DNA from 3 places in the Clostridioides sp. LIBA-7602 genome. Region 1 is predicted to be linked to each of the others. Evidence: riboswitches for the same ligand, from Rfam matches in the RefSeq annotation. Region 1 holds a riboswitch; each other region holds the start of a gene.
What was found. A riboswitch is a leader RNA that binds a small molecule or an ion and turns the genes downstream of it on or off. The one in region 1 is predicted to bind thiamine pyrophosphate.
Positions count from the first base shown of each region.

Region 1 (10,257 bases):
AAGGAAGTTGAAAATATACATAATGGATTATCTAAGAGAAATATATCTGTGTCAAAATATCATGCAGGTTTATCTAAAAATGAAAGAAGTAAAAATCAAGAAGACTTTATAAACGATGATGTAGATATAATGATAGCAACGAACGCATTTGGAATGGGTATTGACAAACCTAATATAAGATGGGTTATACACTACAACATGCCCCAAAGTATAGAAAACTATTATCAAGAAATAGGTAGAGCTGGTAGAGATGGAGAAAAAAGTGAATGTGTGCTTTTATTTTCTCCAGGAGATGTACATATACAAAAATATTTAATCGATATTGGAGTTGAGAATCCTGAAAGAAAATTGTTTCAACATAAGAAGCTTCAATATATGATTGACTTGGTTTACAGTAATTCATGTTATAGAAGGACAATATTGAATTACTTTGGAGAAAACTATATAGAAGATTGTAATAATTGTAGTAACTGTTTAGTAGAAGGTGAAATAGTAGATAAGACTATAGATGCTCAAAAAGTCATTTCATGTGTAGCTAGAATGAAAAGAAGTTATGGCGTTACTACTATTGTAGATGTACTTAGAGGTTCTAAAAATAAAAAGATTTTACAACTTGGACTAAACACCTTATCTACATATAATATTATGAGAGATTATTCAAGTGAAGATTTAAAGAACTTTATAAATACATTGGTTTCTCATGGTTTCTTGGATTTGGTTGAGACTTTAGGTAATGGAAATAGAGGAAGTTTTCCAACAATAAGATTGAATGATATGTCTATGAAAGTTTTAAAAGGTCAAGTGAAAGTAGAATTTAAAGAAATTGTGATTACAAAATCATTAGAGGTAGAAGATGAGTTATATAGTGTATTAAGAGAGCTTAGACACTCAATTGCAAGTGAAGAAAGAATAGCTCCATATATGGTATTTGGAGATGGGACACTTAGGGCTATGTCTAGTAGTTATCCAGTTAATAAAGAAGAAATGTTAGATATATCTGGAGTAGGGGAAATTAAGTATCAAAAATATGGTAGAGACTTTGAAACAGCAATTAAAGAATATGTCGAAAAAAATAATATAACTAAACAATATAAAGAAAAAAATGTCGATTTAGAGAGTGTTAATAGTGAATTCTTTGAGGTTAATTCAGATAATGCTCTATATGAAAAACTATTAAGCATTAGAGAAGAATATGCAACAAAAGAAAAATTACCTCCATATATGGTTTTATCCAATAAGGCTTTGAAAGAAATAAGTGGAAGATATCCGCTTGATGAAGAGCAACTGAAAGATATTTCAGGTATAGGTGGGGTAAAAATTGAAAAGTATGGAGCTAGTATTTTAGATGAAGTCAAACAATATGTAAAAGAAAATGATATTAATGTTATTTGGGATAAAAAGGGTAAAAGGAAGCTAATACTAGATGGAGAAAGTAGAAAAAATAATGAAATAGCATTAGATTTATTAAATCAAGGAAAGGATATACAAAGTATTAGTCAAGAAATAGAGGTTTCATTATCAACCATCATTGGATATGTACATGATTATGTAAAGGATGGAAATAGTATAACATTTGAATTAGAATTAGAAAATTTCTATGATGAAGATGAAAAGAAAATGATTTTAGAAGTTTGTGAAAAAGTGGGATATGATAATTTAAATAATATAAAAAGAAAACTTCCAGATTCAATAAAGTATGAAAAAATAAGAGCTGTGATGCTTGATTCTTATCTTAAAAATTTAAAAAATGATATTATGTCAGAGTAATTTTTAACATATTCAAAAATAAAATTTGTATTATTGTGTTGAACTAATATTTTTGCTGTGTTATACTGAATTTGTAAAAATAATGAAAAATTAGAGCTAGGGGCGCTAGAATTGGCTAGCTGAGAGATAAAGCCGTAACTTACAAACCCTAATAACCTGATCAAGATAATGCTTGCGAAGGGAAGCTTTTAATATAATTTTGTTACATAAATAGACAAATTATTTAATTTTAGGGAAAATTTGTCTAAGTGTATATATGATTATAAGAGTGCTTTCCAAACAAGGAAAAGCACTTTTTTTATTTTCAAAAACTATAACTTTAATCTTGGAGGATTGTAATATGAATTATACAACACAAATGGATGCTGCTAGAAAAGGCATAATAACTAAAGAAATGGAAATCGTTTCTCAAAAAGAGCAAGTAGATGTGAATGAATTAAGAGAATTAATAGCAAATGGACAAGTTGTTATACCTGCTAATAAAAATCATAAATCTTTAAGTGCAGAAGGTGTAGGTAAAAATTTAAGAACAAAAATAAATGTAAATCTAGGAATTTCAAGAGATTGTAAGGATATAGAAAAAGAACTTGAAAAAGTTAGAGTAGCAATAGACATGAAAGCTGAAGCTATAATGGATTTGAGTAACTATGGTAAAACTAGAGAATTTAGAGAAAAAGTGGTTGAAATGTCACCTGCAATGATAGGTTCAGTACCTATGTACGATGCAGTGGGATATTTAGAGAAAGAATTAAAAGATATAACAGAAGAAGAGTTTTTAAATGTAATAAAACAGCATGCGATTGATGGAGTTGACTTTATTACTATACATGCAGGTCTTACAAGAAATGTTTGCCAAAAGATAAAAAATCATGAAAGATTAACTCATATAGTATCTCGTGGTGGTTCTCTGTTATTTGCATGGATGGAATTGAATAATAAGGAAAATCCTATTTACACTAATTTTGATAAAATATTGGATATATGCGAGGAATACGATGTTACATTGAGTTTAGGAGATGCTTGTAGACCTGGTTGTATAAAAGATTCTACTGATGGTGTTCAAATTCAAGAACTTGTAGTATTAGGTGAACTTACTAAGAGAGCATGGGAAAGAAATGTACAAGTAATGATAGAAGGACCTGGTCACATGGCTATTGATGAGATAGAAGCAAATGTAGTATTAGAAAAGAGATTGTGTCATGGAGCACCTTTTTATGTTCTTGGACCATTAGTTACAGATATAGCACCAGGTTATGACCATATAACAAGTGCAATAGGAGGAGCTTTAGCATGTGCTAAAGGAGTAGACTTTTTATGTTATGTAACTCCAGCAGAACACTTGAGATTACCTAATTTAGATGACATGAAAGAAGGCATAATAGCTGCAAAAATAGCTGCTCATGCAGGAGATATAGCTAAAAATGTTAAAGGTGCTCGTGAATGGGATAATAAGATGAGTAAGGCTAGAGCTGATTTAGACTGGTGTGAGATGTTTAGACTTGCAATAGATCCTGAAAAAGCCAAGAGATATAGAGATGAATCAACTCCTACTCATGAAGATAGCTGTACTATGTGTGGAAAAATGTGTTCAATGAGAACGGTTAAGAAAATATTAAACAATGAGGAGCTTAATTTAATATAATTTATGACTAGAATAAAATAAATTTAAAAAGAGGAGGTGATTTAGTGAAGGTTAATGGGAAGGACATTGAATTTAAAGAAAAATTAACTATAGTAGATTTATTAAATAAATATAATTTAAAAAATGATAGAGTTGTAGTCGAGGTAAATCTAGAAATAATTGAAGAATCTAACTACAGTACATATGTATTAAAAGATGAAGATATTATAGAACTTATTAGCTTTATTGGAGGTGGTTAAAATAAAAATATTTGTAAATGAATTATTAACAGATGTTGAAGAAAATACAACTGCCTACAAAGTTAGAGATAGTTACAATCATAAATGTGACGTATTAGTGTTAAATGGATATCCAATTAAAACAGATATTCCCCTTTGTGAGAACGATAAATTAACACTTATACAAAAGGGAGTCAAGCCATCATTTGATGAGTTGGAAAGCTTGTTGATTGCTAGACATACTCCTAATACACATAATAAGTTAAAAAAAGGGAAGGTTGCTATATTGGGGTTAGGGGGACTTGGTTCCAATATAGCTATCTCTTTAGCAAGAATTGGAGTGGGGGAACTTTTACTTATAGACTATGATGTTGTAGAACCGTCTAATTTAAATAGACAGCAGTATTTTATTGATGATATTGGAAAACTAAAAACTGATGCTATGATAGAAAATATAAAAAAAATAAATCCTTTTATTAAATTAAGTAAACGAGATATTTTTTTAAACAAACATAATATGGATGCTATTAAAGATTCGGATTTGATAATTGAAGCATTTGATGATGCTTCATGTAAGGCACAGGTTTGTAACTATGTATTAATCAATTTAAAAGATAAATATCTAATAGCATCATCAGGTATGGCAGGATACTATGATTCAAATATAATAACTACTAAGAAGATAAAAGACAAGTTTTATATATGTGGGGATTTTGTAAACGAAGCTAAAATTGGTGAAGGTCTTATGGCTCCAAGAGTCGCTATCTGTGCAAACCACATGGCAAACTTGGCAACACAAATACTTATAGATATGTAAATACTAAAAATAAACATAAAAAAGATTGAATATTAAAAAAATTGCACATGGAGGGAAATAATATGGATAAATTGGTACTTGGTGGACATGAATTCAGTAGCAGATTATTGGTTGGAACAGGTAAATATGGTTCAAATAATATATTGCCTGAGGTAATAAAAGAAAGTGGAAGTGAAATAATAACGATGGCACTTAGAAGAGTAGATTTAGATAACAAACAAGAAAATATATTGACATATATTCCAAAAGAAATGACAATACTTCCAAATACATCAGGAGCTACTAATGCAGAGGAAGCAGTAAGAATAGCTAGAATATCTAGAAAAATGGGATGTGGAGATTTTATAAAAATAGAAGTAATATCGGATACTAGATATTTACTTCCTGATAATGAAGAAACTATAAAAGCTACAAAAATACTTGCTGACGAAGGTTTTATAGTTCTTCCATATATGACACCAGACCTTTATGCTGGAAGAAGACTTATAGAAGCAAATGCAGCAGCAGTTATGCCTCTTGGAGCTCCAATTGGTTCAAATAGAGGTCTTCAAATGAAAGAAATGATAAGAATAATGATAGATGAATTAGACATACCAATAATAGTCGATGCGGGTATTGGGAAACCATCTCAAGCTATGGAAGCTATGGAAATGGGAGCTGATGCTGTACTCGTTAACACTGCAATAGCTTCAGCAGGAAATCCTGTGCAGATGGCTAGGGCATTCAAACTGGCTGTAGAAGGTGGAAGAGAAGCATATCTCGCAAAAACAGGAAGTGTATCAGAATTTGCAAACGCATCTTCTCCTTTAACAGGTTTTTTAGGCAATTTATAGAAAGTGGTGATTGGTGATGAGTTTTTATGATGTAATAGAAAAATATAGAGATTTTGATTTTGATGGATATTTAAATAATGTTACAGATAATGATGTTTTAAGAAGTTTATCAAAGGACAAGCTTGAAGATTTTGATATATTAAATTTGCTTTCTAAAACTGCTGTAAAACATTTAGAAGCCATGGCACAGAAAGCACATAAATTAAGCGTTCAATATTTTGGAAAAACAGTATGTTTATATACGCCAATGTATATAGCAAATTATTGTGTCAATCAATGTGTTTACTGTAGCTATAATATAAAAAGTGGAATAAAAAGAAAAAAATTAACAATGGATGAAATTAGACAAGAGGGAAATGTAATTTCAAAAGAGGGTTTTAAACATTTGCTTGTTTTGACTGGAGAAAGTAGTTTTCATTCAAGTGTAGAGTATATAGGTGAAGCTATAGAAATATTAAGAGAGAAATTTCCATCTATAGGTATAGAAGTCTATCCAATGGAAGTAGAAGAATATAAGTATATTGTAGATAAAGGTGTTGAAGGTTTAACAGTATATCAAGAAACTTATGATGAGGAAATATACAAGAAAGTTCACATAAAAGGGCCAAAATCAAATTATAAATTCAGATTAGATGCTCCTGAAAGAGGGGCAAAAGCAGGGATGAGGACTTTATCAATAGGTGCACTTTTAGGGCTAAATGATTTTAGAAAAGAAACCTTTTTTACAATATTGCATGGGAAATATTTAAAAACAAAATATCCTCATATTGAGCTTTCATATTCAACACCAAGAATGAGACCTTTTAAAGGATGTTTTGAAGAATTAGTAGATATAAGTGATACTGATTTAGTTCAAGCTATGGTATGTATGAGATTATTTGACCCTCATGCAGCAATAAATATATCAACTAGAGAAAATTTAGAAATGAGAAGTCATATAATACCTCTAGGAGTAACTAAATTGAGTGCAGGTGTCTCTACTGATGTAGGAGGACATTCTCAAGATGAACATGATACTGCCCAATTTAAAATAAATGATGAAAGCACTGTTGCAGATGTAGAGAAGATGTTAAACTCAATTGGATATCAACATGTATTTAAAGATTGGGAAAGATTTTAGATGTATTTAATAACAAACAGAAAATTAGTATATAGTGAAGAAAGATACTTAGATGTTATTAAAGAATCTATATTGAGTGGTATAAAAAACATTATAATAAGAGAAAAAGACTTAGAATATGAAGAATTAAATAAACTATATATGAAAATAAAAACCAAAATCAATTATGTAGATTTGAAAGAACAAATATTAAATGAAAACTTGAAGATTAGTACAAATCAGAAAGAAAGTATTAATAAACTTAAGGTTAACTTTATAATAAATAGTAATATTGAATTTTTTGAAAAAACAGATTGCCAAGGGATTCATCTTCCTTTTAAAGTATTCTTGGACTTAATTGAAAATAATTACAGTTTTAATAAAAATAAAATACTAGGATTATCTTTACATAAAATAGATGAAGTAGAATATTTAGAAAAATTGATAAGAAATAAAAATATAAAAATAGATTACATAACTTTATCGCATATATATGAAACTAAATGTAAAGAAGAACTACATCCAAAGGGAATTGAGTTTTTAAAGGAAGCTAAGAAGATTACTGATATTAAGATAGTTGCACTAGGAGGAATTTTACCATCTAATGTCAAAGAAACATTAAAATACTGTGATGATTTTGCTGTAATGTCAACTATAATGAAATCTAAAGATATTAAAAAAACAATCTCAAATTATAATGAAAAAATTGAATTACTAAAATAGTATATTGAATCGTTAATTTAAAGAAAAATAAAAAAGCTATCTTTTAAAATTTAAAAGATAGCTTTTTTATTTTATATCTTTGCTAATAAAAAATTGTAAAAAGGGAAAACTTTAGTCAGAGAGATTAAACAATATCCTAAAAATATTTAAAATTTAGTAAAGTATGGAGGACATTATAATGACTGACAGTAAAAAGAAACGATTTATTATACCACACACTTTTACAATAATATTTTTACTAATAGTCTTAATGGCAATATTGACTTGGATAGTACCAAGTGGTGAATTTAGTAGAGAAGATGTAGAAGGTAGAATGGTAGTTGTACCAGGGACTTATCAAAGTGTAGAAAGTAATCCTCAAGGATTTGCAGATGTTTTTAAAGCACCAATAGAAGGTTTTATTGATTCAGCAGAGGTTGTAGGATTTGTCTTAATAGTTGGAGGTGCTTTTGGTATTGTAAATAGAACTGGAGCTATAGAAGCAGGAATAGCATCAGTTATATCTAAGTTTAAAGGAAAAGAACTTCTTATAATTCCAATATCAATGATTTTATTTGGACTTGGAGGTACTACGTTTGGGATGGCAGAAGAAACATTACCATTTTATATGATATTTGTTCCGCTTATGACGTCCTTAGGATATGATTCTCTAACCGCCATAGCAATTGTATTTATAGGAGCAGCAGCAGGAGCCGCAGCTTCAACAATAAACCCATTCTCGGTTGGTATTGCACAGGCACTAGCACAACTTGCACCGGGTTCAGGAGTAGCATATAGAGTAGTTATTTTTATAGCTTATATATTAATAAGTATAGCATTTGTTATGTATTATGCTAAGAAAGTTAAAGAAAATCCTGAAAGTTCAATAGTGTATGAAATAGATAAAAATAACAAGTCAATACTTAATCAAACTTCAACAGAAATAAAAGAATTTACTTTTAAAGAAGTATCTGTTCTTGCTATATTTGGAATAGGTATGGCGATAATGATTTGGGGTGTTTTAAGTCAAGGATGGTACATTCCAGAGATATCAATGTGTTTTGCTGCTATAGGTGTACTTTCTGGTTTGGTTGGTAGATTATCTCAAATTGAAATTTCAGAAAGTTTTATAGATGGAGCAAAAGATTTAGCATCAGCTGCTCTTGCCATAGCCTTAGCTCGTGGAATCGTAATAATTGCTCAAAATGGATTTATAATAGATACTATATTAAATTCCGCAGCAGCTTTTTTAGGCGGACTTCCAAAAGTTATATTTGTATATTTATCTTTCTTCTTGGAAGCTGCATTGGCATTTTTAATTCCATCATCTTCAGGTCTTGCTTCACTTACAGTACCTGTACTTGCTCCTCTTGGTGATTTAGTTAATATATCAGCTCAGGTAATAGTAACCGCTTATCAATTTGGGGTAGGTCTTACAAACTTTATAACTCCAACTTCAGGGGTATTGATGGGAGCACTTGCAGTAGCTCATATTCCTTTTTCAAAATGGGTTAGATTTATAATGCCTATATTGTTGATTTTAACAGCTGTATCTCTAGTTTTCTTAACAATAGGTATATATATAGGATTTTAATTAAAGATAGTTTAATTTAATATGTTTAGAAATTATATAAAAAACCAAAAATATGATTTTCAATAAATTGCCACTAAATTACTTAGTGGCAATTTATTTTTTATATAATAAATGACAAAATATCCTAACAAATCTATATTTTCTCCTCAAATCTCTTAAATTGTATACATTTAATCTACTTACTCTTGTTTTCTATGTCAAATTAGCTAAATAAAATTAAATTAAAAGTCAAAAAACTAAATAAATTAATTCTAATTTGAAATATATATGAAGGTTTTTGGAGAATACTTACTTATAGTAGTAAAAAATGTTAAAATAAGAGTGTAATCAAATATAAAGAACTGAAATAGCTAACAGTTATTAAATATAGGAGTGTAAAAATTTATGGGATTAAAAGAATTTGATTTTATTGAAGAGTCTATTGATATGTTGAGGACAATGTCTCCAACGTTAGAAACTATATCAGATGAAATAGAAGAGTATTTTGAAAATATCTTGGATGAAAAGAATCAAGAATATATAAATGTAACCTCTAGAATAAAATCAGAATCAAGTTTAAGGGAAAAGATAATTAGAAATAGATATTTAAAAAAATATGGAGAAGCAAGTAACCTTATTCACAATGTCTCTGACTTAATAGGTTTAAGAATTGAGTGCAGATTTATTGAGGATGAAAATAAGATATATAGACTTTTAAGGAGATATTTTAACAAAACAGATGATAAAATAAACTACTATAATAAAGAAAATAAGAATATTAAATTAAAGTTATCTGAGAGACAACCGAATAAACAAAAAAATGGATTCGAAATATATAAAATAGATGGAGTTTTTGCATATTTAGATAGAGAAGTAAAATTTGAGCTTCAAATTAAATCTCTTGTAAATGTGTTTTGGAGTGAAATTGAACATAAAATAATTTATAAAAATAACACATATTTACTTGCTGACAAATTTATAAAGGATATGATGGACTCTATAAAGAATAATCTTACTATGATTGATAATCAGCTTTTAAGTATTTACAAAAACTTTCATTCAGGAAAGTCTTTTAATATGAAAGTAAGTAAAAAGGAAATTGAAAAATTATTTGCAAAATTAGTATACGATGCTTTTTCTGAAAAGATGAACAAAAGTATAGGTTTCGTTGTAGATTTTAAAAAGCCATGCGAGACTATATTAAGTTATTCTTTTAATAAACAAGATATAAGTGATGAAGTTTTAGGTAATTTTATGCTTGATGAGTTTGCGAGATTAAATGAAATTGTAAATAAGGATATAGATTTTAATGAGCAAATAGAGTTTGAAAGAGAACCAACATTTGATGATAAATTTTGTAAAGACCTAGGAAATCACTTTAGAAGTAGATTAAATACGGAATTCCCATGGAATCTATTTTTTAGAATATTGTTTGAAATAGAGCCATGTAACAATACAGAAGACTTTGAAAATTTTGTAGAGTTTATAAAAGAAAATGTACTACTAGAAGAAAATAGAGAACAACTTTTATGTCAATTTGAAGAAAATAGTCAATTTATAATTGAAGATATGTATGAATGTATATTCAATAGCATAAGTGAGATTG
Region 1 covers NZ_CP196991.1:1,865,364-1,875,620, forward strand. Annotated here, with positions in the region: gene recQ (DNA helicase RecQ) at 1-1,767, shown strand, start outside; TPP riboswitch at 1,856-1,967, shown strand; gene thiC (phosphomethylpyrimidine synthase ThiC) at 2,108-3,409, shown strand; gene thiS (sulfur carrier protein ThiS) at 3,454-3,648, shown strand; gene thiF (sulfur carrier protein ThiS adenylyltransferase ThiF) at 3,641-4,444, shown strand; gene ACTG45_RS08920 (thiazole synthase) at 4,507-5,277, shown strand; gene thiH (2-iminoacetate synthase ThiH) at 5,294-6,397, shown strand; gene ACTG45_RS08930 (thiamine phosphate synthase) at 6,398-7,099, shown strand; gene ACTG45_RS08935 (YfcC family protein) at 7,278-8,672, shown strand; gene ACTG45_RS08940 (GTP pyrophosphokinase) at 9,057-10,257, shown strand, end outside.

Region 2 (10,257 bases), 270 kb from region 1:
ATCTTGTAAATTTAAAACTGTATTTTTCATTAGATTTGTACCCTCCCAAGATTAAATTGAACTTCTAAAATATTCCTACCTTATATTCTATATAAGTTATGATAAATTTTCAATATTAAGTTGTATACTTAAAAAATTATATATTATTTTATAGAATCTTTAATATATAAGATTATTTCATTTTTTAATGTGTCTATGCTTTCATATGTGTCTAAATCAAACCATTTTGCTGTCTCATATCTTTTAAACCAAGTTATCTGACGCTTTGCATACCTTCTAGAATCTCTTTTGATTATTTCGATAGCTTCTTCGTATGTATATTCTCCATCTAGATACTTTAATATCTCTTTATAACCTATACCTTGCATGGATATCATGTCTTTTTTAAACCCCATACTTAAAAGTTTTTTGACCTCTTCAACAAGTCCATTTCTAAGCATAATGTCAACTCTCATATTTATTCTTTCATATAAATATTCTCTGTTTCTATTCAAGACTATTATTATAGGTTCATACTCTTCATTGAATTTTAAATCACTTGAAAAGTCATTCATTTTCTTGCCACTTAGACAAACTTCAAGTGCCCTTATAACTCTTTTAGTATTGTTCTTATGAATTCTATTAGCAGCCTCTTCATCAAGTGATTTTAGTCTATCATGCATGTAATCTATTCCCTTTTCAGCAAGTTGATTTTGAAGTTCATCTCTTAATTCGTTATTGGCATCTGATTTTGCAAAATCCATATTATATATTAAAGAATTTAAATAAAGCCCTGTGCCTCCAGTTACTAAGACAGATTTTCCCTTTTGATTTATTTCATATATATATTTCTTTGCCCTTTGTTGAAACTCTGAGACTGAAAATGGATAGTCAGGTTTAACTTCATCTATAAGATAGTGCTTTACTCCCTGCATCTCTTCCTCTGTAACTTTTGCACTTCCAACATCCATATATTTATATATTTGCATGGAATCTGCTGAAATTATCTCTGCATTCATATCCTTTGCTAATTTTATTGACAAATCTGTCTTTCCAACAGCAGTTGGACCTGTAAGTATTATAAGTGGTATTTTTTTCATAATATTCCTTTCCATATATTTTAACTACCCAAATATTTTACATAATTCTTTTAAACATTTTTTCTATTTCTGTCTTAGATATTTCGACCATTATAGGTCTTCCGTGAGGGCATGTAAATGGATTCTCACACTCTTCTAGCTGTTTTAATAGGCTTTTTATTTCAATATCATATATTTTATCATTTGCTTTTATAGCAGACCTACATGCCATAGATGCAAATCGTTCTCCTTTTAAATCATAATTACTTGTAATCTCTTCTATATTATCAATTATTTGGAGTATGAATTTTTCAGTTTCAGGAACTCCAAATATAGTTGGAACACATCTTATCATTATATGATTATTACCAAATACTTCTAGTTCAAAACCAAATTTCATAAATAACTCTAAATTGTTTTCAATTTGAAGCATATCTACATTTGACACTTCAATTACCACTGGGTCTAAAAGTATTTGCATATTGATATCTTGTCTATAGAACTTTTCCATATATCTCTCATACAATATTCTCTCATGTGCAGCGTGTTGGTCCAGCAAATACATAGAATCATCTTTACTTAAAATTATATAAGTATTAAACACAACTCCAATTACAATATATCCATATAAGGAAAACTTACGTTTTGAATCATCTAAATACTTCTCTTCACTATCTCTAACACTATTTTCCATATAATAGTTATCTTCGTTTCTGGAGCCATCAACTTGAAATTCTTCTTGTATATTGTCATTTGCATTATCTTCACTTAGATACTTAGTATTTTTTAATTCGTCTTCTACACTTGCATTTAAGACTTCACTTACAGATTGAAATTCATTTGTTGGTCTTTCACTCGATAAAGTTACAACTTCAATAACTTCATCTTTGTCTTTAGTAATATTGTTATTTTGAAGATTAGATTCTAATAAATTATTATTTCTCAATTCACAATCTGTACTTTTTTCTCTGTTATTAATAGCAATTCTAGGTTGTGTTTTTTTATCAGTATAAGTAGCATATTTTCCAATAAGATTTGAATGTATCAATTTGACCTTCAAAAAATCTCTAAGTTCTATATACACTTCTTGTTCTTTTTCAAATTTAATTTCAAGTTTATTAGGATGTATATTTACATCGATACACGATGGGTCTACTTCTATATTTAAGAAACAAACTGCATGTTTACCTATTGGGATTATAGACTTATAACTTTCTGTTATTGCATCTATGATTATCTTACTTTTTACAAATCTTTTATTTATATAGATATGTTGTAAGTTTTTATTAGAACGATATATATTGTTATTACCTATATATCCATTCATTTTAAAGTGATTACACTTAAACTCCACATCTATTATATTTTCCGTTATTTCTTTTCCATATATGCTTCTAATTGTGTTTACAAGCTTACCATCTCCTGGAGTATTTAGCATTTGTTTATTATTATTTGTATATTTAAATTGAATGTTTGGATTACCTATTGCAAGTTTATTTATTAAATCACTTATATTTATAGTTTCTGCATGAGTAGACTTTAAAAACTTCTGTCTTGCTGGTGTATTAAAGAAAATATCTTTTATAATGATTGTAGTTCCATTAGTAGAACCTATTGGCTCTTTTGATATTATTTTTCCACCCTCAACGTATATTTTAGTTCCTATAATCTCGTCCTTTGTTTTAGTAGTCATCTCTAATTTAGATACAGCTGAAATAGATGCTAAGGCCTCTCCTCTAAAACCAAGAGAATATAAGTCGTATAAATCATCAATTTTTTTAATTTTACTAGTAGCATGTCTTAAAAATGATTTTTCAACTTCACTTGAAGGTATTCCTATTCCATTATCTGTAATCTTAATTAAACTCTTGCCTCCATCAACTATATCTATAGAAATTTTATTTGCACCTGCATCGATAGAGTTTTCAATAAGTTCTTTCACTACAGAAGAAGGTCTTTCTACAACTTCACCTGCTGCTATCTTGTTTATAGTCAAATCATCTAGGATGTTAATTATATTTTTCATTTGTACACCTCTAAGATTTTATTTCTTTTGCTTTTTTTTGAAGATTATAAAGAGAATTTATTGCATCTAATGGAGTCATATTTAAGATATCTAGGTTTAAAATTTCTTCTGATAGTATATCTCTTTTTACACTATCAAAAGATATTTGAGTTAAGGCTACTTCTTTTACAGAATCTTCTTTATTAGTTTTCTCTTTATCATCATTTTCCTTTATTAAAGCAACTTCATCATTTAATAATTTAAATTTAGAATTTAATTTATCGTAATCCTTTTTTATATGTTTATAGTCTTTTACGACAAGTTCATGCTCTATTTTTAAAGATTCATATTTGTTCTTAAAATTGCTTTGATTTACCTTAAGCAATTCTTCATCTAAGTTGATATTAGGCACATTAGTTTTTTCTTTATCTCCATTTATTGCTACACTGTTATAAACATGATTTTTTTCCAAGTCTTTAAGTATATATTTTGCTCTTTCTATAACTTCATCTGGTAATTTAGCTAATTTAGCAACATATATTCCATAACTCTTATCCGCCCCTTGAGGAATTATTTTTCTCAAAAATATTATTCCTTCTCCATCTTCTTTGACTGCTATTGAATAATTCTTAACCTCTTCAAACTCCTCTTCCAAATCAGTAAGTTCATGATAATGAGTTGCAAATAAAGTCTTGCATCTAATATTCTTCTGAATATATTCCACTATTGACCATGCTAAGCTTATACCATCATAAGTGCTGGTTCCACGACCTATTTCATCTAATATAACTAAACTTCTCTCTGTTGCATTTTTTAGTATAAGAGATACTTCGTTCATTTCTACCATAAAAGTAGATTGACCTTGAGATAAGTCATCACTAGCTCCAACTCTAGTAAATATTCTATCTAAAATTGGAATATCAGCATATTCAGCTGGTACAAACGAACCTATATGTGCCATAAGTGCTATTATAGCAGTTTGTCTCATATATGTTGATTTACCAGACATATTAGGACCAGTTATTATGTTAATAATATTTTCCCCACGGTTTAGATATGTGTCATTTGGAACAAAATTTTCCTCACCTACTATATTTTCAACAACTGGATGTCTACCATTTCTTATATCAAGCTTATTATCTTCATTTATTGCTGGCTTTACATAGTTATTTATGTGTGCAACTGTTGCAAGAGATACAAAAACATCTATATTAGCTATAGTCTTAGCTACTTTTTGTATTCTATCTATATTTTTGTATATAGTATCTCTTATACCTACAAATATCTCGTATTCTAGAGACTTAATTTTCTCTTCAGCATGTAATATCTTTTCCTCTATTTCCTTTAATTCTGGAGTTATATATCTTTCTGCATTACTAAGTGTCTGTTTTCTTATATATGTCTCATCTAGTTTTGCCTGTTTAAAATTGGCTTTTGTTATTTCTATATAGTAACCAAAGACTTTATTAAAACCTATTTTTAATGATTTAACTCCTGTCTTTTCTCTTTCTCTATTTTCTATTTCTTTTACAAGAAAAGCTCCATTTTTAGAAATATCTCTTAATTCTTTAAGCTCATCACTAAAATCAGACTTAATTATATTTCCATCCTTTATAGTTATTGTAGGTTCTTCTAAAATAGATTCATCTATTAAATTGTATATATCATCTAGTTTATCCATTTCTGAAACATACTCTTTTAGTATTGTTGCATTTGATAAATCTATTGTGTCTTTTAAATTAGGTAACTTTTCTATTGAATTTTTTAAATGAATTAATTCTTTTGGTGTTACCCTTTCAAAAGCTATTTTCCCACATATTCTTTCTATATCGTATATATTTTTGAGTATATCATTTAAGTCTTCTCTTAATATAAAGTCATCTTTTATCTCTTCTATTACATCCAATCTATTTTCAATTTTAGATTTATTTATCAAAGGCTCTTCAACATATTTTCTTAAAAGTCTACCTCCCATTGCTGTTGAAGTTTTATCAAGAACATGCAATAATGAACCTTTCTTCTTATTACCTCTTATAGTTTGGGTAAGCTCTAAATTGGTCCTAGTAAACATGTCTAGAACCATATATTCTGATGAATTGTATATATTTATATTATTAATGTTAGATGTTATTTGTTTTTGAGTATTATATATATAATTTAGAAGAATTGATAAGCTTGACTTTATAAGACCTTTATCATCAAACTTTAGTTTTTGTAGATAAACCTCTGGAAAATATTCTCTTAATATGTTTATGTCCAAATAGTTATCACTAAAACTTTCATTTATGTATATATTACTTACAGTAGCTATATCTCTAAGTTTTTCTATAAAGTTTAAATCATTTATAATTATTTCTGTAGGATGGATTTTTGCAATCTCTTCAATTACTTTATCTTCATTCAAACATGTTGCATTAGTTTCTCCTGTACTTATATCGACATAAGTTAGCCCTATATTAGAACCATCCTTATACAAAGATAACAAATAATTATTTTTTTTATTTTCAAGTAAATTTCCATCTAAAACGGTTCCAGGAGTGATGACTCTTATAACCTCTCTTCTAACAATTCCTTTTGCAGTAGATGGGTCTTCCATTTGTTCACCTATTGCTACTTTATATCCATTTTCAACTAATTTTGATATATATGAATTGGCTGAGTGGAAAGGCACACCACACATAGGAGCACGTTCTTCTAAACCACAAGCTTTTCCTGTCAATGCTATTTCAAGAGCCTTTGAAGCTACTAATGCATCTTCAAAAAACATTTCATAAAAATCTCCCAATCTAAAAAACAGTATACAATCTTTATATCTGTTTTTTACTTCAAGATACTGCTTCATCATAGGAGTTAATTTATTCATATCTATTTGCATTATCAAACCTCCTTCTTTTCTAATTAAATATTATATCATAGTAGATGACTATTATTAACATAATATATAAAATTTTGACGTATAACTAAAAAACAACCCAAAATGTATAATTACATTTTGGATTGCTAAGTTTAATACTTATTGAATAAAACACATATAGAATTTTTATAATAAAGATATTATTTCTTTCTTAAGTTTAATGACATTTTCAAGGTTATCTTCATTCAATTCTCTACTATCTATTATAAATTCTTTTTTTATTATTGAGGGCTTTTTTGAAATAACATAAATTCTGTTTGACAACATTATAGCTTCATCAATATCATGAGTTATAAGAAGTATTGTTGAATTTACCTTTTTCTTAACATCTAAAAGCCATTTTTGCATAGATGTCTTAGTCAATGAATCAAGTGCTCCAAAAGGCTCATCTAAAAGCATTATGTCATTAGAATTTATAAAAGTTCTTAGGAAATTTGCCCTTTGTCTCATTCCTCCAGAAAGTTCTGATGGATATTTATATTCATATCCACTTAGACCAAAGACTTCAAAATAATGTTTTACCATTTCCCTTGCTTTACTCTTTTTTTCTTTTTTTAAGACCAGTGGTAGTGACACATTATCTATTATAGTTTTATATGGTAAAAGTAAGTCTTTTTGATACATGTAACTGTATTTCCCACTTATATCTACTTTACCACTATTATAATCTGTAAGTTTAGTTATAATATTAAAGATAGTACTTTTACCACATCCACTTGGACCTAATATAGAAACAAATTCACCTTCATAGACATCAATACTTATATCTTTTAAAACTTCAACTTCTTTATATGTTTTTGATACATTTTCTATAGATACTTTTATTTTTTTATTGTGGTAAGAATTCATTTGTGTAAGCATCACTTGCCTTCATATCCTTATCTATTAATTTATATTCTTTTAAGAATGATGTGTAGTTATTCCATACACTGTCTTTCATTTCTCCCCATCTAGGTGCATCGTCTTTGTATTTACTTGCTAGATATTCTTGACTCTTTAATGCTAATTTTTCATCTACTTCAGGTGCATTTTTTACTAATATTTTTGCTGCATCTTCTGGATTTTTAATTGCATATTCGTAACCTTTTGTTGTAGCTTTTAAGAATTTCTTAGCTAGTTCTGGATTATCTTTAAGTACAGTTTCATTAGAAATTATAAGTGGTGTATAATAATCTAATCTTTCATCTAAATCTTTTACTGGTATAAAGTTTAAATCATAATCAATTAAACTTGCCTTAACTGCATCCCAACCTTCAAATATCCATGCAAAGTCTACAGTTTTCATAGCTGCAAAGAAATCATCTTGACCAGTATTAACTATCTTTAACTTATTAAAATCAGCTCCATTTTTCTTCATAACTGCTTTAAAAACAGCTTCTTCTGATGGAGAGCCCCAACCACCATAAGTTTTTCCTTCAAAATCCTTAGCTGTAGTTATATTTTTTTCTTTTGGTGATGCAAACCCAGAAGTATTATGTTGTATAACAGCTGCTACAGCTTTTATTGGAAGTGGGTCTTCACTAGTCTTTGCATAAGTAACTTGTTCTTGATAACTTATACCAAAGTCCGCTTTACCTGTTGCAACTAAAGTCTCAGCTCCACTTTCAGGTGGTTGAACTATTTCCACATCTAGACCTTCTTCTTTATAGTAACCTTTATCAAGTGCTACATATAATCCAGTATGATTTGTATTTGGTGTCCAATCAAGTACCATAGTCACTTTTTTAGAAGAATCATCTTTAGCACTACTTTTATCCTTATCATTATTTGAAGAACATCCAGTTATTGTTGCTAGTGTAAAAACACTTACTAAACCTAATATTCCTAATTTTTTAAAATTCATAATAGCCTCCCTCAAATACATTTAATCTGCTAATCTATGTCTTATAACAATTTTTTTTACTGCTTGTACAACTCCTACAAATATCAAACTAAATATAACTACCAATATAGTAGATGCAAATACTTTATCAAGAGCATATGCACTTTTTGACCTTAGCATATAAACACCAAGACCTTTGGTTCCACCTAACCACTCTGCAACAGTTGCTGCCATTACAGCATATGTTGCAGATATCTTGAGTCCAGAAAAAAATTTATCCATTGCCATAGGAAATTTAAGATGAATAAATGTATTAATTTTATTTGAATTCATAGTCTTAAATAAATTTAAATAATCTTTATCAATATTCTCAATTCCATCTACAAAACTTATTAATATAGGAAAAAAACAAGTAAGCGTTACCATCAATATTTTTGGCATTGTCCCAAAGCCAAACCATATCATAAAAAGTGGAGCTATAATTATTGTAGGTATCATTTGAGTGACCAACATAATAGGATAAAGACATTTTTTTATTATCAACACAAAATCCATCAATACACCAATTATCAATGATATTATAATTGCAACTATAAAACCAAGTATTGCCTCTCCTATAGTAACTACAGCATGCATAGATAAATTTTGAGAGTCTTTAAAAAATACATTAAGTATATCTACTGGTGTGGGTAGTATATACTGTGGGACTTTTAAAACTTCTACCACAGATTGCCAAAGAATAAGTATAAACAAAAATGTTGCTATTGGATATATACTATCTTTAACTTTATCTATGATTTCTAAGTTTTTCATCTATAGTCAAGCCCCCAGCTTTTTCATCTACTCTAGCTACTGTTATAACTCTTTCACATCCAAGGTTAAAAGGGATTTTATGTACTTTCTTCAATAATTCAAAAACTTCATCAAAATCACCTTCAACAGTCGTACTCATTGCACCTATTTCACATTTAAGACCACTTTTTTCAATTTCAGCAATACAAGCATCTACTACTTTATACATTTCTTCTTCACCTTTGTAAGGTCTTAGTGGCATTACTGCTATGTCTGCGATTACCATTTAAATCACTCCTTTAAAAATAATTAATACCTACTAGGTATATTTTGTTTTTTATTAAAATTTTTTACTCCTAAAAAGATAATATAATATTTAAATAAAATAAAAGTCTTATCCACAATAGGATAAGACTTTTTTTCATCTTTACTGGTCTCCCTACACTGGCATTATCCAAACAGGTTCAAAGGGTCGAGATAAAATCTCCTCTCAGCACATTAGCTCCCCGAAATATATTATATCTTTTCTACTTGATTATACTACACTTATCATATTTTAACAAATTTTTTATTCATATTATATATTTTGTCTGTTTTAAAATATATAATACCAAAATAATATTTTAATAATACTTTTTACAAAATTATATGCCTACTATACATACTTATCATAATTTATTAGAGTTTATTAGAGTTTGATTAAATTTTAAAGTTTATATGTAAAAAATATACTGTTATAATGATTTTTTTTATTTTATTAACCATTTAACTTTGTTCAGCTTTATTTTACTGTATTAAATTAATTCAATCTAATTTAATAATAAAAATATATTACTCTAATTTGTCTATATAATATAATTATTTTACCTAATTTATTTTTGAAAAATAAATTATTTTTTTTAATTTTTAAATTTTTTAATATGTATATTGAAAAATAAAACGTTTTCCTATATGATTGTAATTGTAGAATAAAACTAAATAGGCAAAACTAGAGAAATTTAGTGACGCAAAGCTATAGGGACTAAGGCTTATAAAACAAGTTATGTCAGCCAGTTGCCAAAAAGATATTTTCTTTTTGTTTTTATGAAAGTTTTTTAGGGGGATAAATAATATATGTTTATAGATAAAAAGGATAGATGTACGCATATACTAACTGCATATATATGCAGTTCATACGATTACTGCAATTTTATAGATACACAATTAAATGACTTTATACTAGAATATGGAGAGAACGTGGTAGAATCTTGTTTGCATCAAGTGATGGTATTGGTAAGCAGATATAATTAAAGAAATTTTATTTTCTAGAAAACCCTTTTTAGTTTTATCTACGTTTTATAATACATTAAAGAACTAATTAAAATAAGCTTCATTATCTATTTTTCATGAAGTAAACAGTTGAGTTTATCTCATATACTGTTTACCCCAATTACATAATTCTAATAATATCGATTCCAATGATTTACCACGTTTAGTAGACAAATATTCAACTTTTGGAGGAATAGTTGGATAAGAAATTCTTTTAATAAGTCCATCTCTTTCAAGATACTTTAATTCTTGTGACAGTATCTTATGACTTATATGAACAACTTCTTTTTTTAATTGACTGTAACGTATTGGCTCTTGTTTTAAAATATGCCATAAAATAATTGCCCTCCATTTACTT
Region 2 covers NZ_CP196991.1:2,133,555-2,143,811, forward strand. Annotated here, with positions in the region: gene hfq (RNA chaperone Hfq) at 1-30, opposite strand, end outside; gene miaA (tRNA (adenosine(37)-N6)-dimethylallyltransferase MiaA) at 144-1,079, opposite strand; gene mutL (DNA mismatch repair endonuclease MutL) at 1,117-3,084, opposite strand; gene mutS (DNA mismatch repair protein MutS) at 3,095-5,938, opposite strand; gene ACTG45_RS10205 (ABC transporter ATP-binding protein) at 6,104-6,838, opposite strand; gene ACTG45_RS10210 (ABC transporter substrate-binding protein) at 6,807-7,820, opposite strand; gene ACTG45_RS10215 (ABC transporter permease) at 7,842-8,612, opposite strand; gene ACTG45_RS10220 (MTH1187 family thiamine-binding protein) at 8,587-8,877, opposite strand; TPP riboswitch at 9,011-9,110, opposite strand; cyclic di-GMP riboswitch class I at 9,563-9,652, shown strand; gene ACTG45_RS10225 (hypothetical protein) at 9,705-9,881, shown strand; gene ACTG45_RS10230 (winged helix-turn-helix transcriptional regulator) at 9,996-10,257, opposite strand, start outside.
Region 2: another riboswitch for thiamine pyrophosphate. It lies ahead of ACTG45_RS10220 (MTH1187 family thiamine-binding protein); the one in region 1 lies ahead of thiC (phosphomethylpyrimidine synthase ThiC).

Region 3 (10,257 bases), 120 kb from region 1:
TCATTGCCCCCTTTTTATTAGGGTATCACAATTTTTTTATACGTGTCAATTTATTTTTTTGAAAATTATAATTTTTTTGAAAATTTTATTTTTTATAATTTGTGAATTTTTTATTATAAAAATAAAAACGTTATTATTGTGTCAAATTTTAGCGTTATACTTATATAGAATGGATTTTATACATCTACATTAGAACTAACACTAAGAAGGTTACATATGCAAAATACATGCCATTTTTATCAATTCTATAATATAATATTTATATATTTAATAAGGATGTGATTTGAGATGTATTTTACATATATTATAAGATGTAAAGATGGTTCTCTATATACTGGATATACTAGTAATATAGTTAGAAGAATGAATGAACATAAGTTGGGAATTAATTCAAAATATACAAGGGCAAAGGGATTTAAAAAACTAGAAGTTTATTTTGTAACCAATACAAAAAGTAATGCAATGAAATTGGAATGTTATATAAAGAAATTAACTAGAAACAAAAAATTATCTATAATAAAAAAACCAGAGACACTTATAGATTTAATTGATAATAAAGATGCTTATATTGTTGGAAAAGAAATAGAACAATTAACATAAATATTAGCATTAACATTATAATAAGTGTATATGATGTAAAACTTGACAATAAATACTATTGTAATATAATGAAGTTATAAATATAATAAATTAAAATAGCTAGGGGAGCCAAGAGCTGAGAGGAATACCGACCCTTACACCTGATCTGGATAATACCAGCGTAGGAAAGCTTAGTATAAAACTTAAGTGTATATTATTTATGATATATGCGATTTCTAAGCTATACCTATTGTAGGTATAGCTTTTTTAATTAAGTTATTTAAATTAAACTTTAGGAGGGAATAAATGAGTAATTATAAAATACCAACACTTACAATCGCTGGGTCAGATTCATCTGGAGGAGCTGGAATTCAAGCTGATTTGAAGACTTTTAGTGCAATTGGTACTTATGGTATGAGTGTAATAACAGCTATAACAGCACAAAATACTCAAGGAGTTTTTGCAGTAGAAGATTTAAGTAAGGAAATAATAAAAAAACAGATAGAGGCAGTATTTGAAGATATACCTCCAAAAGCTGTAAAAATAGGAATGGTTTCAAGTCCTGAGATTATACTTGAAATAGTTGAAAATATAAAGAAATACAATCCAAAATATTTGGTAGTAGACCCTGTAATGATATCTAAAAGTGGATATTATTTATTAAAGCCAGAAGCAAAAGAAAATCTAATTAAATACTTGATGCCACTTGCATACATAATTACACCAAACATCCCAGAGGCAGAAGAAATCACAGGAATAAAAATAAATAATATAGATGATATGAATAGAGTAGGAAAAGAAATACTACAACTTGGTCCTAAATTTGTCCTTATGAAAGGGGGGCATTTAGATGGAGAAGCAGTAGATATTTTAGTTGGTAAAAATATGTTTAAAGTTTATAAAAGTGAAAGAATTGATAAAAAAAATACACATGGAACAGGATGTACATTATCTTCTGCAATAACATCCTATTTGGCATTAGGTTATGAAATAACAGAAGCAGTAAATTTAAGTAAACTCTATATAACAGAAGCAATAAAAAATAGTTTTGATATAGGTCATGGAGTAGGACCAGTGCATCATTTTTATAAATTTGAATAATAAAAAATTGTTGGAGGTAGGCTATGTATAATTTAATTAAAGATGTAAAAGAATCAAATCCATTGGTAATTCATTATACTAATAATGTAACTATAAATGACTGTGCCAATGTAACTTTAGCTATAGGAGCAAGTCCTCTTATGAGCTTCTCATATGAGGAAGTAGAAGAAATGGTAAGTATAGCAAATTCTGTAGTAATAAATATAGGAACGATGAATTCAAATATGTTAGATTTATTTTTATTAGCAGGAAAAGCAGCAAATAAGTATAATAAACCTGTTATATTAGACCCAGTGGGAGTATTTGCAAGTAAAGCTAGAGCAGAACTAACAAACAAACTTTTAAATGAAGTCAAATTTAATGTAGTTAAAGGTAATATGGCAGAAATAAAGTTTATAGGTGGTTTTGATGTAAGGGGAAAAGGTGTAGATTCATTTGACTATGAAGAAGATTCTACTGATATAATAAAAAAAGTTTCTGAAAAACTTGAATGTATAGTAGTAGCAACTGGAAAAACAGATATAATAACTGATAGTAAAAATACATATAAAATAAATAATGGAACTGATAAATTAAAAGGAGTTACAGGAACTGGATGTATGACTGCAAGTTTAATTGCAAGTTTCATGGCTATCACTGAGAATACATTAAAAGCAGCTACAATGGGTGTTCTTACAATGTCTTTAAGTGGAGAGCTGGCAAATCTAAACAATCCACCAATAGGAACATTTAAAGAAAATCTTATGAATACTATTTATAAAATGGATATAGATACTTTAAGTAAAAATTCTAATATTGAATTTTTAAATGAATAAAGGTTTAAGAGGAGACTTAAAATGATAGATAAAGAAAACTTAAAAAAAGACTTAAAATTATATTTAGTAACTGACTCTGAAATGCTTGAAGGTAGAGATTTCTATAAGTGTATTGAAGATGCAATAACTTCTGGAATCACAACTGTACAACTTAGAGAAAAAAATGCTTCTGGAAGAGCGTTTTTAAAAAAGGCTATGAAGCTTAGAGAAATAACTAGAAGATATGGTATTAAGTTTATAGTTAATGATAGAGTTGATATAGCACTTATCTGCGATGCAGATGGAGTACATGTAGGTCAAAGTGATATTGATGCGAGAGAAGTTAGAAAGCTTATAGGAAATGATAAGATACTAGGAGTGTCAGCAAGAACTTTAGAAGAAGCTATCTGTGCAAAAAATGATGGTGCAGATTATTTAGGTATAGGGTCTCTATTTACAACATCTACTAAATTAGATGCAAAATCTGCTTCATTTGAAACTGTCAAAGTAATTAAAGAAAAAGTAGATATACCATTTGTATTAATTGGAGGCATAAAATTGGATAATATAGATAAACTTAAGAGCTTAAATAGCGATGGGTATGCTATAATATCTGCTATATTAAAATCCGAAAATATATCTAAAGAAGTGGAAAAGTGGACATTAAAAATATAAAATTAGTTCTAGTAGTGAAAAAAATGGAAAAATTTGATATAATTTAAGAGTGAATTTAAAAAGTTATAAATGACAAACTTTTCTACATATACTTTTTAATCAAGGGATATGTAGATTTGATTAAAAAGGAGTTATTAATGATTAGGATATTGTTAGTGTGTGTTGGAGGTATGTCTTCTACTTTATTGGTAAATAAAATGGAGAAAGATGCAAAAAAAAGAAATATAGATTGTAAAATATGGGCAGTCGGAGAAGGCGATATAAAATCGGAACTTGATAATTTTGATATTTTACTTCTTGGACCACAGCTTAGATTTATGTTTGATGATGTAAAATCTATAGTTGGAGATAGAGCTCCAGTATCTATAATAGATATGGTAAACTATGGTACTTGTAATGGTCATGCTGTATTAAATTCAGTCTTAGAAATATTAAAATAAATCATCTATAGTGAACTCTATTATATAGAGTTCACTTTTTATTATAATTTTATAATTTAACTTACCATTTCCTTTTTTAGTCTCCACATAGCAAGTGAAAAACTTGCACAACATAATATTAAAAATAACAGGATAACAGGTAATATATCTCCAATAAGAATAGCCTCGCCAAATATTAAGCTACGTAAAGCATTAATAACATGGGTAAATGGATTGAGCATAACAGCTATTTTTAATCCTCCAGATAAATTTTCTATAGGGAAAAGAGCTGAACTTAAAAAGAAAATAGGAAGTACAATTGCAGTCATAATTGTTTCATAAATTATTTCATTTGGCAATAATAGACTTATAGAATAAGCTAGACTTGATAAAAAAAATGCAGTCATAAATATTAGTATTATCATAAGCATAATTCCTCCAATGCCAGATTCTATCCTTACTGAGAAGAATATACTTACTACACATAAAATAGTTACTTCTAAGAAGGAAACTAAGATAGCTTCTAGTAATTGACCAAAAACAATTGAATATCTACTAATAGGTGCAATTAAAACCCTATAGAAACTTCCACTATTCTTCATTATGAAGTTGATGATACCACCACTACTACATGAGGAAAATATAACTAGAATAATAATACCTGGTAGTATAAAAGCGGTATAATTACTAATATTCATATTACTCATAGTTTGATTTGCAATAGAGCTATAAAGTACAAGCCAAAGAAAAGGTTGTAATATAGTAACTATAAACGAGATTGGATTTTTAAAACGCCATTTCATACTACGCCATAAGATATTTAACATTCCCATTCCTCCTTTAAGCCTTTTTTAGAACTTGTTAATGCTAAAAAAACATCTTCAAGACTTGGCTCTACAATTTCTATTGCATCAAATTTTATGTCATGTTCTAAAAGCCACTTATTTATTAAAGTAAAAGCAACTCTACTATCCTGTACACTTATAAAAATTGAATTCTCTCTTATACTCATAAACTTGGCTAATCCAATATTTTTAATTTCATCTTTATATTTTTTTATATCTTTGATATCATGAAAAGCTATACGAAGTATATTTTGTCTGATATAGCCACGTAAACTGGATGGCGTTCCATGTGCCAAATCTTTTCCATTTTTCATAATACAAATGTTATCACTCAATTGTTCAGCTTCTTCAAGATAATGAGTAGTTAGAAATATAGTTGTGCCATACTCATCTCTAATTTTTAATAACATATCCCACATAGATTTTCTTGAATCTACATCCATACCAACAGTTGGTTCATCCAGAAATAGAATTTTAGGAGATGATACCATATTCATAGCTATGTCTAATCTACGCTTCACTCCACCAGAATATGATGAAGTGGGATATTTTAAGTAGTTAGATAACTCAAATTTATCAATTAAAGACTCTATTCTTTGTTTTGCAATTTGTGGTTCTACTTTATACATCTTGCTTTGAAATACCATATTTTCCATAAGAGACAGGTGTTCATCAATAGAGACTTGTTGTGCTACACAAGCAATCTGAGTACGTATCCAAGAAGGATTATCTACTAAATCTTTTCCAAAGACTGTTACATTTCCAGATGTAGGTTTATAAAAGGTGGTCAAAATGTTGATAAGAGAAGATTTACCAGCTCCATTAGGACCAAGTAAAGAAAAAATCTCTCCAGCATTTACATTAAAACTTAGACCATTTAAAGCTTTCACACCATTTTTATACTCTTTTACTAAATTATCTATTTTAATTGCTATCATATGTTATTCCTCCTCTTTAAGTGGAAATATGATTTCTGTAATATATTTATCTGGATTTCCTTTTATCAGCATACCTGGCCCTTTAATGAATACTTCTCTCCAAGGAGTTTGTATTTCTATATTATTTTCATGAATGTATTTAAATATCATTTCGTACGTTTTAGGTAAAGTACTATATGAGCCTATGTGAGTGAAAAACAAAGCTTTTGTTTTAGGAAATTCTTTTATGGTTACACCAATGCGATTTGGAGTTTCAGAAGTTGGAACACATAATTCCATTTCTCCAAAACCAGTTTTTTGGTTAACATTATAGTAACAGAAGAATGGAGCCCCATTAGATTTTCCCTTTATAGATTTAAATACATTTGGAAAGTACTTTGTTGCTTCAGTAATAGGTCCGTTATAACGCATAGTAGCTGCTGCGACTGGTTCAATATTTTTGATTTCAATTTTATAACTCATTTGTTTACCTCCTAATATGTGTTAATATTTTTACTAGATTTTTAAGAGTTAATACAGATAAGATTTTTGACTGGTTGATAATATATAATCTTATCTCATTTACTTGTTTTCAAGTCTAACATAACATAAAATATATATCCTCTCATTTGATGCTCCATTTTGTAAAGTTATTATTTAAGCTTTACATTTAACTCTTTAATAAATTAAAGTTAGGGTTAAATAATAAAAAAGTATTTACAAATTAAGTGTATTAATCGTATAATACACTTAATAGAATATTAAAGAAGGTCTGAACTGAATGTGTATTTTTTTAAAGTAAGTGTACTAACGTATTAATACACTAGAATAGGAGGAATCATGAATTTTGAACTAGATAATACAACTCCCATTTATTTGCAAATAGTAAAGCATATAAAAAGACAAATAGTAACAGGAGAGTTGAAACCAGGAGAGACAATACCCTCAAGGAGAGAAATGGCACTTAATCTAAAAGTAAATTTAAATACTGTTCAAAGAGCATACAAGGAGATGGGTGATATGAATATAATAAATACTTTTAAAAACTATCAAAGTAGTGTAACAGTTGATGAGAATATATTAAAAAACTTAAAATTAGAGCTTATAAATGAGTCTTTATCTGTTTTTATAGAAAATATGAAAGCAATAAATGTTACGAAAGAAGAAGTTTTAAAGATAATAGAAGATGAATATTAGCCTTTTAACAAATATAAAACTCAATTTAGAAAGTTTATTGTACAAGTGTATTAAATATGGAGGATATTAAATATGATAGAAATAAAGAATGTCAGTAAAACATATAAAAGGATGCAAGGGATTAAAATAAGAAAAATAGATGCTTTAAAGAGTGTAAGCTTTAATATAGAAAAAGGTAAAATAACTGCGTTACTTGGAATAAATGGAGTTGGTAAATCAACCATGTTAAAAGCAATAGCAGGGCTTATAAGCATTGATAGTGGAGAGATTCTTATAGATGGAGCAAAAATAAATGAAAAGATATATAATAAACTAGCATTTGTCCCAGATGTAGAGTCTCATTTTAGTAATACAACAATAAAAGAAACCTTTGAATTTATGGAAATATTTTATCCAAAATGGAATAAAGAAAAATCAAAAGAAATGATGAACATATTCAGATTAGATGAAGATGAAATAATTGATAATTTATCAAAAGGAAATATTGCAAGAGTAAAATTAATACTTGGATTTTGCCAAGACCCAGAGTATATACTACTTGATGAACCATTTACAGGAATTGATTTGTTTAAGAGGGAAGAGTTTATAGGGGTAATAGCACAATATATGGAGGAAAATCAAGCTATTATCATAACTACTCATGAAATAGTAGAGATAGAAAGCTTAGTCGATGAAGTCATAATTCTTGATGAAGGGAAGATTATAACTTCATTTAATGCAGAAGAATTAAGAGAAAGAGAAGGGAAATCTATATTAGATAAAATGAGGGAGGTATATAAGAATGAATAAACTTCTATATCTAATAAATGTAGATTTGAGAAGAAGCAATAGGTTTTATATAGCTTATATATCATTTTTTTCATTAATTACACTTGGTTTAAATTTATTTGAAATGAATAAATTTAAAAACTCTAGATTTATTATGAACTTAGCAATAGAAGATTTTGGAGGTATATTTTATGGAATAGGTATACTTAGTAACCTTGGATTTATCCAAAATATATTGTTCTTTGGTATGTTGGGAATCTTTATATACTATGTTTTTATGTGGAAAAAAGAGTTCTTTTCAAAAAATCAAAGCATTTATACACTTATGATGTTACCACAGAATAAGTTTAAGATTTGTATAACTAAGTCAATTGCTTTGATAACAATGATATATGGTTTTTTGATAAGTCAGATAGCAATATTATTTATATGTAAATATATATTTAATTTTATTTTTAGAAATATGCCGATAATCAACATGTCTTTCGCACAAGATTTATATTATTTTAATTTAAGAAGTATACCTGTTGATTTTATATCTTTTATGGAGATATATGTTTTTTTACTACTTATAGCTATTTCTTTTGTAAATTGTTGTATATTATTTATATTTTCTTATATAAATAGGCTTCATATAATTTTAATCGCTTTTGTAGTTTTAATAGGCTTATATTTTTCAACAGTATATATAAATATAATCAATTTATTTAGAAAATATTATCAGTTCATTGGAATACAATTTAATACTTTAGTAACTGGTTTACTAAGTTTTTTAATTATAATGTCTATTCTAAATGGAATATCTTATTTTCTAATTAAAAAGAAAGTATCTCTTTAGGAGGGGTGGTATGAAATTAAAATCTAAAATATCTATACTTATTATATTTTTGACTTTAGCAATATATTTTAGTATAGGTTTGTTAAATAATGAAGACAATTTGAAGATAAAAACTATAAAAGGTGACCCAGATGAATTAGACTATATAAACATAAATTTTGGATATGATTTTAATGGATATATAAATTCACATTATACAATAAATGGAAACAATAAAATTAAAAAGACTGAATTAGTAAAACTACAAAAAGATAGTGAGAATACGAATAATTTAATTGATGTATCTAGTGGTTCTGATTTAATTGCTCATGTTGGTTTTGAAACGAATGATGATTCAAAAGAGATAAATTTTGTTATAGATGAGAAAAAAGAAGATTTGGACAAAGGTGTATTTGCATCTGAAGGGAGTGATAAGGGCATTGAATATGAAAAACTAGATATGAATAATTTTACAAGAACAAAATATAAAGTAGATAAAAATACTGATGATTATTATGCAAAGATACTATCATCAAAAAGATATAAAAAAGACTTATATGTGTCTGTCCTTTATGCTGAAAGTGATTCATCAAAAAATAATAAAGAATATTCAAGCACTATAGATATAATAAAAATCAATCCAGAAAATAAAAAAATACAGATAATAAAAAGTATAAATTTAAGTAATTATTTTTCTAAAAAATACAAAAACATAGAAACTATTGGCGTAAGTTATGCTAGCAAATATGAAGATAAGATGTATATTTTAGTAAATGTATCAAAGGCAAGTACAGGTGATAATAGTGATTCTAAATTTAATTTACTTGAGTATAATCTTGAAGAAAATAAAGAAAAAATAATGGAATTAAAAACAGATAGTAAAATGACTTTAGAAAAAGCAAAGTTAGAAGATAATAAATTATACATGGTAATGTCAAATGCTTATGATGATAATTCAAATATAGAGTTAAATTTACTTACCTATAATATGTTAGATAAAAATTTAAGTAAAGATAAATATGTTTTAGAAGGTAGAGATAAAAGAGAAATTGGAAGTGTTGAAATTGATTCAAACAAAATCATTGTATATACATCAAAGCAAAGCTCTATATTATCTTGGGATAATAAATATATGTTATATATAATAAATAAAAAGTCTAAGGAAGTGGTATACGAAGGGGAATTACAATTTAACAGTTCAAATAGTATGCTAGAATTTGAAATAAAGTAGGTGAATTAATGAAAGATTTAATGAAATTATTCGAATTTGAATTAAAAAGAAATATAAAAAACTATGTATTTATAATAATTTTTTGCTGTTCTTTTGTGATTTTAAATATAGTAAACAACTTAAATGACTATAATTACATAATAGAAAATGCAGTTAAAAAAGAACAGTTAACAAAAATAGGAGATACAATAGAAACAGCAAATATCATAGGTTTTTCAAGTTTCAGAAATATAATGAGTTCTACAGATTTATGGTTTATATTTGGTATAATCGCATGTATTTGCTATGCTTTTTTTATTTGGTACAGAGATTTTGATGGAAAGAGTAAATCTATATATACACTTATAATGTTACCTAAAAATAGAATCAATATCTATATATCTAAATTATTAAATATATTATTTCTAGTATATAGTTACACAATAATATTTACAATAACTTTGTTTATTATGAGTAAGTTGTTGCCTAATTATATGCTGGGGGATATTGTAAGTTATGGATTTATACAAGAAACAATATATAATTTGAAAATATTACTTCCATATAGTTTTGAAATACTGCTTGTAGAGTATATATTTTTACTGATAGGATGTGTATCTGTAGTGTTTACATCAATTCTTATAAATAAGTCTACTTATAAACTAAGCACTTTAATAAGTTTCATGTTTTTAGTTTTGGAAATTTTAATATTTATAATTTCTGTAGTATTTATTATACCTTATGAATACAGTAATATATTTATTTCCTTATATTCAAGTATAAACATATTTGTATGTAGTTTTATATCTAATAAACTTTTGAAGCAGAAGATTGACTTTTAGGAGGTGTATTATGAAAGAAAAAAATATAGGAAAATATACAATATGTTTTATAATAATGTGCTTATTAATGATTGTCATGACTTCAATATTGAG
Region 3 covers NZ_CP196991.1:1,747,935-1,758,191, forward strand. Annotated here, with positions in the region: gene ACTG45_RS08350 (GIY-YIG nuclease family protein) at 289-600, shown strand; TPP riboswitch at 692-784, shown strand; gene thiD (bifunctional hydroxymethylpyrimidine kinase/phosphomethylpyrimidine kinase) at 886-1,680, shown strand; gene thiM (hydroxyethylthiazole kinase) at 1,704-2,495, shown strand; gene thiE (thiamine phosphate synthase) at 2,517-3,149, shown strand; gene ACTG45_RS08370 (PTS sugar transporter subunit IIB) at 3,287-3,589, shown strand; gene ACTG45_RS08375 (ABC transporter permease) at 3,646-4,395, opposite strand; gene ACTG45_RS08380 (ABC transporter ATP-binding protein) at 4,389-5,351, opposite strand; gene ACTG45_RS08385 (GyrI-like domain-containing protein) at 5,355-5,813, opposite strand; gene ACTG45_RS08390 (GntR family transcriptional regulator) at 6,171-6,527, shown strand; gene ACTG45_RS08395 (ABC transporter ATP-binding protein) at 6,600-7,316, shown strand; gene ACTG45_RS08400 (hypothetical protein) at 7,309-8,133, shown strand; gene ACTG45_RS08405 (hypothetical protein) at 8,144-9,343, shown strand; gene ACTG45_RS08410 (ABC-2 transporter family protein) at 9,352-10,164, shown strand; gene ACTG45_RS08415 (hypothetical protein) at 10,175-10,257, shown strand, end outside.
Region 3: another riboswitch for thiamine pyrophosphate. It lies ahead of thiD (bifunctional hydroxymethylpyrimidine kinase/phosphomethylpyrimidine kinase); the one in region 1 lies ahead of thiC (phosphomethylpyrimidine synthase ThiC).